Regions from separate parts of the Streptomyces sp. NPDC033131 genome, predicted to be linked through region 1. Evidence: riboswitches for the same ligand, from Rfam matches in the RefSeq annotation. Region 1 holds a riboswitch; the other holds the start of a gene.

Region 1 (5,719 bases):
GGACCCGGAGGCGGCACTGCGCGTCGCCGCACGGGCGTACCGGGACGCGGTTCGGGCTGCTGAAGGGCTCGGCGACTAGCCCCGACGCCTCCTCGGGATTCGTACCGGCCCACGGGGCTGCTGCCGCGAAAGCAGGCGGCCGGGGCGGCCGGGGCAGCCACGGCAGCCCAGGAAGCAGAGGAAGGCAAGGAACAAACGCACAAGGCCCCTCCGCCCACCCCACCGGCCTCCCGAAGCGCTGCCCGGCCCCCAAGCCCAACCCTCCCCCCGGCGTCCCCCGCCGTCTCTCCGGCGTCCCCCCGCCGTCTCTCCGGATACCGTCAAGGAGTGACCGACCAGCCCGCCCCCTCGGACTCTGCCCCGGAACTCTTCACCTGGGAGTTCGCGACGGATCCCTACCCCGCCTACGCATGGCTGCGTGAGAACGCCCCCGTGCACAGAACCAGACTCCCCAGCGGCGTGGAGGCCTGGCTGGTCACCCGGTACGTGGACGCCAAGCAGGCCCTCGCCGACCCGCGTCTGTCGAAGAATCCGGCGCATCACGACGAGCCCGCCCACGCCAAGGGCAAGACCGGCATCCCCGGTGAGCGCAAGGCCGAGCTGATGACCCATCTGCTCAACATCGACCCGCCGGACCACACGAGGCTCCGTCGGCTCGTCTCCAAGGCGTTCACCCCCAGACGCGTCGCCGAGTTCGCCGACCGGGTTCAGGAACTCACCGACCACCTCATCGACCAGTTCGCCGAGAAGGGCAGCGCCGACCTCATCCACGAGTTCGCCTTCCCCCTGCCCATCTACGCGATCTGCGACCTGCTCGGCGTCCCCCGCGAGGACCAGGACGACTTCCGGGACTGGGCGGGAATGATGATCCGTCACGGCGGAGGGCCTAGGGGCGGTGTGGCGCGGTCGGTGAAGAAGATGCGGGGCTATCTCGCCGAGCTCATCCACCGCAAGCGGGAGGCGCTCCCGGAGACCGCAGCCCCCGGCGAGGACCTCATCTCCGGCCTCATCCGCGCCTCCGACCACGGCGAGCACCTTTCGGAGAACGAGGCCGCGGCCATGGCCTTCATCCTTCTGTTCGCCGGGTTCGAGACCACTGTCAACCTCATAGGCAACGGCACGTACGCCCTCCTCACCCACCCCGAGCAGCGAGACCGGCTCCAGAAGTCCCTCGCCGCCGGTGAACGGGGTCTGCTGGAGACCGGGGTGGAGGAACTGCTCCGCTACGACGGCCCCGTCGAGCTCGCCACGTGGCGGTTCGCGACCCAGCCGCTCAAGGTCGGTGGGCAGGACATCACGGCCGGCGACCCCGTTCTCGTCGTACTCGCCGCCGCGGACCGGGATCCGGAGCGGTTCGCCGATCCGGACACCCTCGACCTGTCCCGCCGTGACAACCAGCACCTCGGATACGGCCACGGCATCCACTACTGCCTGGGCGCGCCCCTCGCCCGCCTGGAGGGCCAGACCGCCCTCGCGACGCTCCTGACGCGTCTTCCGGACTTGCAACTCGAGGTGGAACCGGCTGATTTGCGGTGGCGGGGCGGTCTCATCATGCGCGGGCTGAGGACGTTGCCCGTCACGTTCACGCCGCGTGCCTGACTCCTCTCACCTGCGTAAAGGTGACGCGCCCTCAACTCTGTGACTTTCACGTGATCTACGCGGCATTAACTTGTGACAAGTGTTCGACTGCCTATACGTTCACGGATCAATGCGGCACCGAGCCTCACCCGCCGCGTTGATCACCGTTGTCTCGTGAAAGGTTTCCGCATGCTCTCCGGGAACGGCCGTCATCGTCGCCCCCGCCAGGCTCCGGCCATTCTCGTGGCGGCCGGAGTGACGGGCTCCGCCATCGCGATCCCGCTTCTCGGCGCCACCGGTGCGAGCGCGGCGACCGGCACCACGTGGGACCAGGTGGCGAACTGCGAGACGGGTGGGTCCTGGAGCGAGAACGACGGCGACGGGTACTTCGGCGGGCTCCACATCGCCCAGGAGGACTGGGAGCGGTACGGCGGTCTCGACTTCGCCTCGCGTGCCGACCAGGCCAGCCGCAACCAGCAGATAGCGGTCGCCGAGAAGATTCTCGCGGACAAGGGCGTCGGCTACTGGTCCACCTGCGGACTGCTCAACGGGCTCAGCAAGGACTCCGCGGCGGCCGACGTCGACACGGGCGTGGCGGACGGCGCGACGTCGGACAGTAGCGAATCACCCGACTCGCCCGGCTTGTCGGACTCGTCCGAATCTTCGGCGGACTCGTCGGCGGGCGCGCCCTCGGACGTGTCGGCGTCGCCCACCCCGTCCAGCTCCGGCGCCCGGTCGGACGGTTCCGGCAAGACCGGCAAAACAGACAGATCCGACTCGTCGTCCGATGCGGGCTCGGGTCCCGGCGACGCGCAGAACTCACAGGGTTCCGACAGCTCCTCCACGGGCGAGACGAAGCTGGACGACTCGGACAAGTCCTGGCAGGAGGGCGGCTCTTCGGCCCTCGTGGACACCGGCTCCCTCAGTGCCGGCCGGCACCGCGGCGGCAGTGCCGACGAGGCCGCCGCCGACAGCGGCGCCGACGAGGCCGGCAGCGGCACCTCGACGGGCCGTCACGCCGTTCGCGCCGACTCGTACACCGTCCGCGTCGGAGACACCCTCGCGTCCATCGCCGACTCCCTTGGTCTCCAGGGCGGGTGGCGTGAGCTCTACGCCGAGAACAAGCAGGCGATCGGCGTCGACCCGAGCGTCATCGTGCCCGGTCAGACCCTCTCTCTCGGTGTCGAATCGGGCGAAAACTAACGGGAGTTCACGTCACACTTCGCGCTGAATGTCCGTTTTGGCGAAAGTGTGGGATGACTCTCAGAAGCCTTGATCGTCTTTGAAATTCCGCGGATCGCGTGTCTACCGTCGTGACCGCTCGCCAACACGAGCCCCGGCTGCCGCAACGCCGAATCCTGCCAGCGGCCGTACGGGAACAGTCGTCGCGTCAAGCGCCGTAGGCAGGAGCGGGGGACCCAAGGTAAGTGCCGGGACCAGCAGTTGAGCTGGGTCCGGCTTGGGGTGAAGCCGTGCCGCGCACGAACAGTGCGCAGCACGGCCGGGCAACTCAACCGGCCCGAACCCGACAGCTCACCTCGCAGGCGTCGGTGAGGGGATCCACCATGCTGTTTTCCAGCAAGGGCAAGCACCGCCGCCCGTCCAAGGCCACTCGTGCCATCGCCATCGCCGGTGTCACCGGCGCCGCCGTCGCCGCCCCGCTGATGGCGGCCGGCAGCGCCTCCGCCGCCACGGCCTCCGAGTGGGACACCGTCGCCCAGTGCGAGTCCGGCGGCAACTGGTCCATCAACACCGGCAACGGCTACTACGGCGGTCTGCAGTTCTCCGCCTCCACCTGGGCCGCGTACGGCGGCACGCAGTACGCCGCGCAGGCCAACCAGGCCTCCAAGTCCCAGCAGATCGCCGTCGCCGAGAAGGTCCTCGCCTCCCAGGGCAAGGGCGCCTGGCCGCACTGCGGCGTGAACCTGTCGAGCTCCGCCTACAACGGCAGCACCGACACCACGTCGAACAGCTCCAGCGGCTCGAGCAGCGACTCCTCGGAGACCTCGACCCGTTCCTCGGAGCAGCAGGCGTCCCGTTCCGCGGACCGTCCGGCCGCGAAGAAGACCGTCACCACCCCGACCGGCAAGAAGGTCAAGAAGGGTGACGGCGAGTACAAGGTCGCCAAGGGCGACACCCTCAGCTCGATCGCCGAGGAGAACGACGTCAAGGGCGGCTGGGCGAAGCTGTTCGAGCTGAACAAGGACATCGTCGAGGACGCCAACCTCATCTACCCGGGCCAGCAGCTGCACCTGAAGTGACACGCGGCTCGTAGTCGAACCACAGGGCCCTCCCAGGCGTGGCCTCCACAGTGGAGGCACGTGAGGGCCACCCCCGTCCCCACGGGCTCCCCGCTCCGGTGCGTCTTCCCCCGTACGCACCGGGGCGGGGCTCTTTCATGCGGGGTTCAGGCGGGGTCCGTGCGGGTCCATGGGTGCCGGTGCGGATCTCATGCGGGGTTTCATGCGGGGTTTCGTGCGGGTTTCCGCACACGTTGCACCGGACTCTTTGTTCCGTTCGGAAACAATTTACTCTCGGTTCTGTCCATCGGGTGGTCGACGGGCTGGCCGATCGCCCGGAGCCGGTTAGGCTCGTCTCGCAGTGCCCACCGCGGTCCTGCCAGCCCGCGTCACATTGAAGAAGGAGATGCTCGTGCCGTCCATCGACGTCGTCGTAGCCCGGGAAATCCTGGACTCCCGAGGCAACCCCACGGTCGAGGTCGAGGTCGGCCTCGACGACGGCAGCACGGGTCGTGCCGCCGTTCCGTCCGGCGCCTCCACGGGTGCCTTCGAGGCCATCGAGCTCCGCGACGGTGACCCGAACCGCTACCACGGCAAGGGTGTCGAGAAGGCCGTCCTCGCCGTCATCGAGCAGATCGGCCCGGAGCTCGTCGGCTACGACGCCACCGAGCAGCGCCTGATCGACCAGGCGATGTTCGACCTGGACGCCACCGACAACAAGGGCTCGCTCGGCGCCAACGCCATCCTCGGCGTCTCCCTCGCCGTCGCCCACGCCGCCTCCGAGGCCAGCGACCTCCCCCTCTTCCGCTACCTGGGCGGTCCGAACGCGCACCTGCTGCCCGTTCCGATGATGAACATCCTGAACGGCGGCTCGCACGCCGACTCCAACGTGGACATCCAGGAGTTCATGATCGCCCCGATCGGCGCGGAGTCCTTCTCCGAGTCGCTGCGCTGGGGCACCGAGGTCTACCACACCCTCAAGAAGGTGCTGAAGGCCAAGGGCCTGTCCACCGGCCTCGGCGACGAGGGCGGCTTCGCCCCGAACCTCGGCTCCAACCGCGAGGCCCTCGACCTCATCCTCGAGGCCGTCAAGGAAGCCGGTTACACCCCCGGCGAGCAGATCGCCCTGGCCCTGGACGTCGCCGCCTCCGAGTTCTACAAGGACGGCGTCTACTCCTTCGAGGGCAAGGACCGTTCCGCCGCCGAGATGACGGAGTACTACGAGGAGCTCGTCGCGGCCTACCCGCTCGTCTCCATCGAGGACCCGCTGTTCGAGGACGACTGGGCCGGCTGGAAGGTCCTCACGGACAAGCTCGGCGACAAGGTGCAGATCGTCGGCGACGACCTGTTCGTCACCAACCCGGAGCGCCTGGCCCGCGGCATCGACGAGGGCGCCGCCAACGCCCTGCTCGTCAAGGTCAACCAGATCGGTTCGCTGACCGAGACCCTGGACGCCGTCGAGCTGGCCCAGCGCAGCGGCTTCAAGTGCATGATGTCCCACCGCTCCGGCGAGACCGAGGACGTCACCATCGCCGACCTCGCCGTCGCCACCAACTGCGGTCAGATCAAGACCGGCGCCCCGGCCCGCTCCGAGCGTGTCGCCAAGTACAACCAGCTGCTGCGCATCGAGGAGATCCTCGACGACGCCGCGGTGTACGCCGGCCGCAGCGCGTTCCCGCGGTTTCGTACCGCCTGACCAGTGGCCACAGCGCTCCGCACCTGCTGAGCACGGCAAGGCCTGACCCAAGCGGGGTCAAGGCCCAGCCAGTCGTACGTACGTCCCCGTACCCGGTCCCGTACCGTGTCCGGGGACGTACGTACGTGTGAGACGGGAGGCGGGGGACATGGCCGTGAAGGACCGGGACCGTTTCTCCACCGCGACCAGGATCAAGCTGCTCGGT
Region 2 (5,719 bases), on a different contig from region 1:
CATGGCCCAGGGAGTCGTCAACGCACTGCAGCAGAGCGGCCGTTCGGTCCCCGATGACATCGCTGTCGGCGGCTTCGACGACTCTCCCGCGGCGACCGCCATCACCCCCGCCCTCACCACCGTCCGTCAGCCCTTCGAGCGCATCAGCGCCGAGATGGTCCGCATGCTGCTCGCGCAGATCGCGGGGGAGGACACGTCGGGAGTGATACTGCCCACGGAACTGGTGGTACGGGACTCCGCGTGAGCGCGCCAACTGCCGTAACCGGAGCAGGCGTCAACGCATGTGAAGGCTGTAGCCGTCCGGTTCGCGTCGAGTCGCCGGGGCGTTCCATCCGTATTCTCTGATCATGGCCGCACCCACCGCATATTCACTCATCGCCACCGACCTGGACGGAACGCTGCTCCGAGGCGACGACACCCTCTCCGACCGGTCGCTCGCCGCGCTCGCGCGGGTGGCGGCGGCCGGGGCCCGGCATCTGGTGGTGACCGGCCGCCCGGCGCCCAGAGTGCGGCCGCTCCTCGACGACCTGGGCAGCGAGGGGCTCGCGGTGTGCGGGCAGGGCGCGCAGGTGTACGACGCCGGCGCGGACCGTCTGCTGTGGTCGGTCACCCTGGACCGGGAGCTGGCCGAGACCGCGCTCGGCAAGATCGAGGCCGAGATCGGCCAGGTGTACGCGGCCGTCGACCAGGACGGCGTGGACGGGCTGACCCTCATCGAGCCGGGCTATCTGATGCCCCACCCGACCCTGCCCGCGGTACGGGTCGGGCGGCGCGACGACCTGTGGAGCGCGCCCATCAGCAAGGTGCTGCTGCGCCATCCCGATCTGTCCGACGACGAGTTGGCGGCCACGGCCCGCGGAGTGATCGGCTCCCTGGCGACGGTCACCATGTCGGGTCCCGGGACCGTCGAACTCCAGCCATGCGGCATCACCAAGGCGACGGGCCTCGCCCTGGCCGCCGACCATCTGGGCCTCGGGCCCGAACACACCATCGCCTTCGGGGACATGCCCAACGACATCCCCATGTTCGACTGGGCCGCGCACGGCGTCGCCATGGCCAATGCCCACCCCGAACTCCAGTCCGTGGCCGACGAGATCACGTCGTCCAACGAGGACGACGGCGTCGCCGTCGTCCTCGAGAGACTGTTTCCGCTCCGGTAGGGCTCAGTACGCCCCGAAGACGTTGTCGATCGAGCCGTACCGCGCGGCCGCGTAGTTGCAGGCCGCGGTGATGTTCGCGACCGGGTCGTACGGGTCCCACGACGTGCCGTCCACGTGGTAGGCCTGGAAGGTCGGGTCGATGGTCTGGAGCAGGCCCTTGGACGGGGTGCCCGCGGCGGCGTTGGAGTCCCAGTTGTTGATGGCCTGGGGGTTGCCGGACGACTCGCGCATGATGTTGCGGTGAATGCTGTCGTACGAGCCCGGAATTCCCTTCTGCGCCATGATGTCCATCGCTTCGCGGATCCAGCCGTCGAGGTTGTTCGCGTACGTCTTGACGGAAGCCTGGGTGGCCTGGGTGGCCTTGGCCGCGGACTGGGCGGGCTTCTTGGCGGGCGTGCTCGTCTTCTTGGCCGTTCTGACCGTCAGGTCGACACCGGTGTGGATCAGCCGGGGGTTGTCGCCGATGACCTCGCGGTTGTCCTTGTAGAGCTGCTGCCAGCCGCCGGGGGTGTCGTACGTGTCCGCGATGTCGTAGAGCGTGTCGCCCTTGACCGTGGTGTACGTGACGGACTTGACCTGCGCTGCGGCCTGCGCGGCGGCGGGGGCCTTGGCCGGCTGCGCGGCGCTCGCGGTGGTCGCGCTCAGGAGCGGGAGGGCGAGGGCGGCGATGCCTGTGCCGGCTGTGACGACGCCTCGGGTGAACGGGTTGGTGCGGGGGCGGCTGTGCTTGCCTCGTGCGGCCATGGCGCTGTTCCTCTCCGGCGCCTACGAGGTGAGCTGTCGGGTTCGGGCGGGAGCTGCCCGGCCGCGTCGCCGTGAGGCGGCGCGACTTCACCCCTAGCCGTACCGGCGTGAGCCCGGAACGGCGACTTACCTGGTTCCCCCGCTCCTGCCGTGCGGTGATGGTCGATGAGTGTCCTGTTGGGCGGCGGCAGGATTAGGCGTCCGCCCGACAGGCCCGGAACGTATGCGAGAGCACATGTCCGTAACAAGTGGCGGAATCACACATCGACCTGTTGACCTTGGTCTGAGGCATATGGGGCGCTTGATCCTTTGCGGTTGCCAAGACTCAACTGGCGCACCGCGCAAGGCGGAAAGCGGGCCGGTGGCGCCGGGGCCGAAAACGGGCGCGAGTGACCCAACTCACGCGCGTTCGCAAGGGTGTCAAATCGGGCAATGAGCCCAACTCGTAGTCAACCGGCCGTCCGTGGGATCCGCTTCTCCCAGGTCCGGTGGAAGACCACCTCGCCGCCGTCCGTGCACACGACCTCGTTTGAGGTGAAAAAGCCCGTTTCATCACATCCGAGCTCCGACCGGGTACGGACCGCCGTGTCCCAGGCGAGCTCCGGGCGGTGCAACCGGACCGACCAGTCCGAGCGGGCACGGGCCGACAGCGGGTCCGACTCGTTGATCGTGTACGTCTCCAGCGCTTCCTCGGTGCATTCCAGGCCATCGGGATACACGCGGGTGCCGCCGATGGGGGTCCCCCCGCTCGAGCGAAGTCGAGAGTGGGGGAGCGGGTCGACCTCCAGTCGCCACTCACCTTTGGCCACATCGCGGACGACCAGCCGCTCCGGTCGCGGTTCGTCCAGCGTGACCGGGGAATTGACGCCCAGCGGCGCGGAGTGCTCCGGTTCCTCGAAGGTGATGCCGGTGCCCGAGGTGGTGCCGGAGCCGGATTCCCCGGTCCGCACCGGGAGTTCGAGGAAACTGCCCTCCGGGTCCAGTGTGAAGCCCGCCGCCGAGCCGGGCTGCGGCCAGATCCACGGCCAGTACGCGGAGGAGACCGAGAGGCGGATGCGGTGGCCGGCCGGGAAGGCGTGACCGATGCCGTTCAGCTCGAACTCCACGTCCTGAGTGACACCCGGCTCCCAGGGCACCACCTGGTCCCGCCCCTGCCGCGCCGACAGGTTCAGCACGCCGCGGGTGACCAGGGTCGACGAGTCGTCCGGGGCCACGTCACAGACGCGGGCGATCACCTGCCCGCGCGGCACCTCGGAGGTCAGCCTGAGCCGTACCTTCGGCCGCCCCAACACCCAGGTCTCCTCGGCGGCTTCGAACTCGAAGCACACCGACCTGCCGTCCTCCTCGCGCTGGTCGGGCGGCAGGTCGGCGTCGTTCCCGAAGGGGAGGAAACGGCCGGCGTCGATGCCCGTGTGCTGCGGGGAGCGGACCAGGAAAGGGGCGCCCTGAAGGCCGTACGAGATCGTCGTGACGTTGGGGGAGGGCCAGTCCGGCTCGCCGACCCAGCGGCCGGGAAGGGTGTCGTAGACCGTGGCCGGGGGGTGGGAGTCGGTGACGTAGGCGCGCAGGAGAGGTTCCGACATCGCGCCCGTGTCCTTGCCCTTGAGCCAGTGGTCCCACCAGCGCAGGGTCTCCTGAAGGAAGCCGATGGCCGGGCCGGGCGGCAGGCCGCGGTCCGGGTACTGGTGGGACCAGGGGCCGATCAGGCCGCGGACCCGGCCGGCCGGCAGGTGCTCCACGAGGCGCAGGACCGTGTCGCGGTACGGGTCGTGCCAGCCGCCGACCGCGAGGACGGCGGCGTCGATCGCGCCGTAGTCCTCGCAGACGCTGCCGTGGCGCCAGTAACGGTCCCGGGTCTGGTGGTCGAGCCAGGTGTGGATGAGAGGGGCGGTCTCCTCCAGGCGCTTGAGCCACATGTCCCGCCAGCCCTCGCCGACGTACCGCGGGTCCGGCGGGCGGGAGCCGAAGGCCAGCATGGTGGCCGCCCATGCGTGCATGTCCACCGCGAGGACGGAACCTCCCATGTAGTGCACGTCGTTGTCATAGCGGTCGTCGGTGGAGCAGACCGTGACGATCGCCTTGAGCGGCTCGGGAGCGAGGGCCGCGATCTGGAGGGAGTTGAAGCCGCCCCAGGAGATGCCGAACATGCCGACCTTGCCGTCGCACCAGGGCTGCGCCGCCAGCCAGTTGACGACTGCGACCCCGTCGGCCAGTTCCGTCGCCGAGTACTCGTCACCGGGGATGCCCTCGCTGTTGCCGTGTCCGCGCACGTCCACTCGTACGGAGGCGTAACCGTGGCCCGCGTACCAGGGATGGCGTTGCCAGTCGCGGGGCGCGGTCCAGTCGGTCAGACGGTAGGGCAGGTATTCGAGGATCGCGGGTACTGGTTCGTCCGTGAGGGGACGCCACACGCGCGCGTAGAGGAGGGTCCCGTCCGACAGCGGGATGCGGAGGTCCTCGTGGGCCGTCTCGTAGGGGAAGGACGTACGGATGTGCATGAGCGTGACCCCGTGAGTTCAGTGGACCGGGTGCATGGTGCGCCGCGGCCGCGGCGCCGCGGTCATGACCGCCCGACCCGCGGCCACCGCGACGGCGCCGTCGACGCCGAAGTGGGCGGGCTTGGAGACGTCGTCGTAGAGCTTCACCGTCTGGGCCGTCAGGAGGAACGGCAGACCGCCGAGGACGACACCGATCGCGATCCTGTGGGAGGCGTGCGGCCGGCCGTGGCCCATCCAGGTCATGGTGGTGCTGGGGACGGCCATGGAGTAGTGGCCGCAGGTGATCAGTACGCCGCCCCACAGCACCGCCCGGTACGAGCCGAGGACGCGGGCGGCGGCGACGGAGGCGGCGGTACCCGGCGACATGCCCATGTCGCCGTGGGCCACCGTGTCGGCGAAGGAGAGGACGAGGATGGCCTGCATGCCGAGGAACGAGAAGCGCTCCCAGACCTCGAGACCGGAGGGCGTGAGCAGGCGCTTGGGCTGAACGAGGAAGGCGGTGTCGTCCTCGGGCGGCGGCTTACCGCCGGGCGGGGTATCGACGGTGGTTCGGGACACGCTCCACTACTTCCATGTAAGTCGATAGATATCCGTTCTTTTCAAGTGATCAAAAACATACCCGCCGCGATCCGATACCGCCCGGGCTGGACGGACGGGCGCTATCGGTGATCGAAACGTGACCGGATACGCTGACTTGAGTGATAGCAGCGACCTATCGACAAACCGTGTAATCGCCAGTGGACACCAGCAGACAGGAGACCCCTCGTGACCGTCGTCGGGCCGTTCGGGCTGAGCGTGCGGGACCAGGCTCTGGAAGCCGATGTCCAGGCCGGATTGGCGGCTGTCGAGGAGGGACTGCTCGAAGCCACCAAGAGTGAGGTCCCCTTCATCACGGAGGCCGCCCAGCACCTGGTACGGGCGGGCGGAAAGCGGTTCCGGCCGCTCCTCGTGATGCTTGCCGCCCAGTTCGGGGACCGCTACGCGCCGGGGATCGTGCCCTCGGCGGTGGTGGTGGAGCTGACCCACCTGGCAACGCTGTACCACGACGACGTGATGGACGAGGCCGAGGTACGGCGCGGGGTCGCCAGCGCCAACGCCCGCTGGGGCAACTCGGTCGCCGTCCTCACCGGCGACTTCCTGTTCGCGCGCGCCTCGCACATCCTCGCCGACCTCGGCCCCGAGGCGGTCCGGGTCCAGTCCGAGGCGTTCGAGCGGCTGGTCACCGGGCAGATCCTGGAGACGGCCGGCCCGACGGACGGCCGGGACCCGGTCGAGCACTACCTCGACGTGCTGGGCGGCAAGACGGGCTCCCTGGTG

The links. Region 1 has a riboswitch for cyclic di-AMP ahead of ACZ5XS_RS31635 (transglycosylase family protein). Riboswitches for the same ligand answer to the same signal wherever they lie in the genome.
Region 2: another riboswitch for cyclic di-AMP. It lies ahead of ACZ5XS_RS40335 (LysM peptidoglycan-binding domain-containing protein); the one in region 1 lies ahead of ACZ5XS_RS31635 (transglycosylase family protein).

The regions. Positions count from the first base shown of each region.
Region 1 covers NZ_JBVIPA010000030.1:106,319-112,037, reverse strand. The annotation lists gene ACZ5XS_RS31650 (nucleoside triphosphate pyrophosphohydrolase) at 1-79, shown strand, start outside; gene ACZ5XS_RS31645 (cytochrome P450 family protein) at 328-1,599, shown strand; gene ACZ5XS_RS31640 (LysM peptidoglycan-binding domain-containing protein) at 1,768-2,781, shown strand; cyclic di-AMP (ydaO/yuaA leader) riboswitch at 2,964-3,140, shown strand; gene ACZ5XS_RS31635 (transglycosylase family protein) at 3,144-3,839, shown strand; gene eno (phosphopyruvate hydratase) at 4,231-5,514, shown strand; gene ACZ5XS_RS31625 (FtsB family cell division protein) at 5,663-5,719, shown strand, end outside.
Region 2 covers NZ_JBVIPA010000054.1:20,645-26,363, forward strand. The annotation lists gene ACZ5XS_RS40325 (LacI family DNA-binding transcriptional regulator) at 1-244, shown strand, start outside; gene ACZ5XS_RS40330 (HAD family hydrolase) at 348-1,160, shown strand; gene ACZ5XS_RS40335 (LysM peptidoglycan-binding domain-containing protein) at 1,164-1,904, opposite strand; cyclic di-AMP (ydaO/yuaA leader) riboswitch at 1,910-2,072, opposite strand; gene ACZ5XS_RS40340 (CocE/NonD family hydrolase) at 2,354-4,402, opposite strand; partial or broken gene ACZ5XS_RS40345 (peptide MFS transporter) at 4,625-4,960, opposite strand; gene ACZ5XS_RS40350 (polyprenyl synthetase family protein) at 5,168-5,719, shown strand, end outside.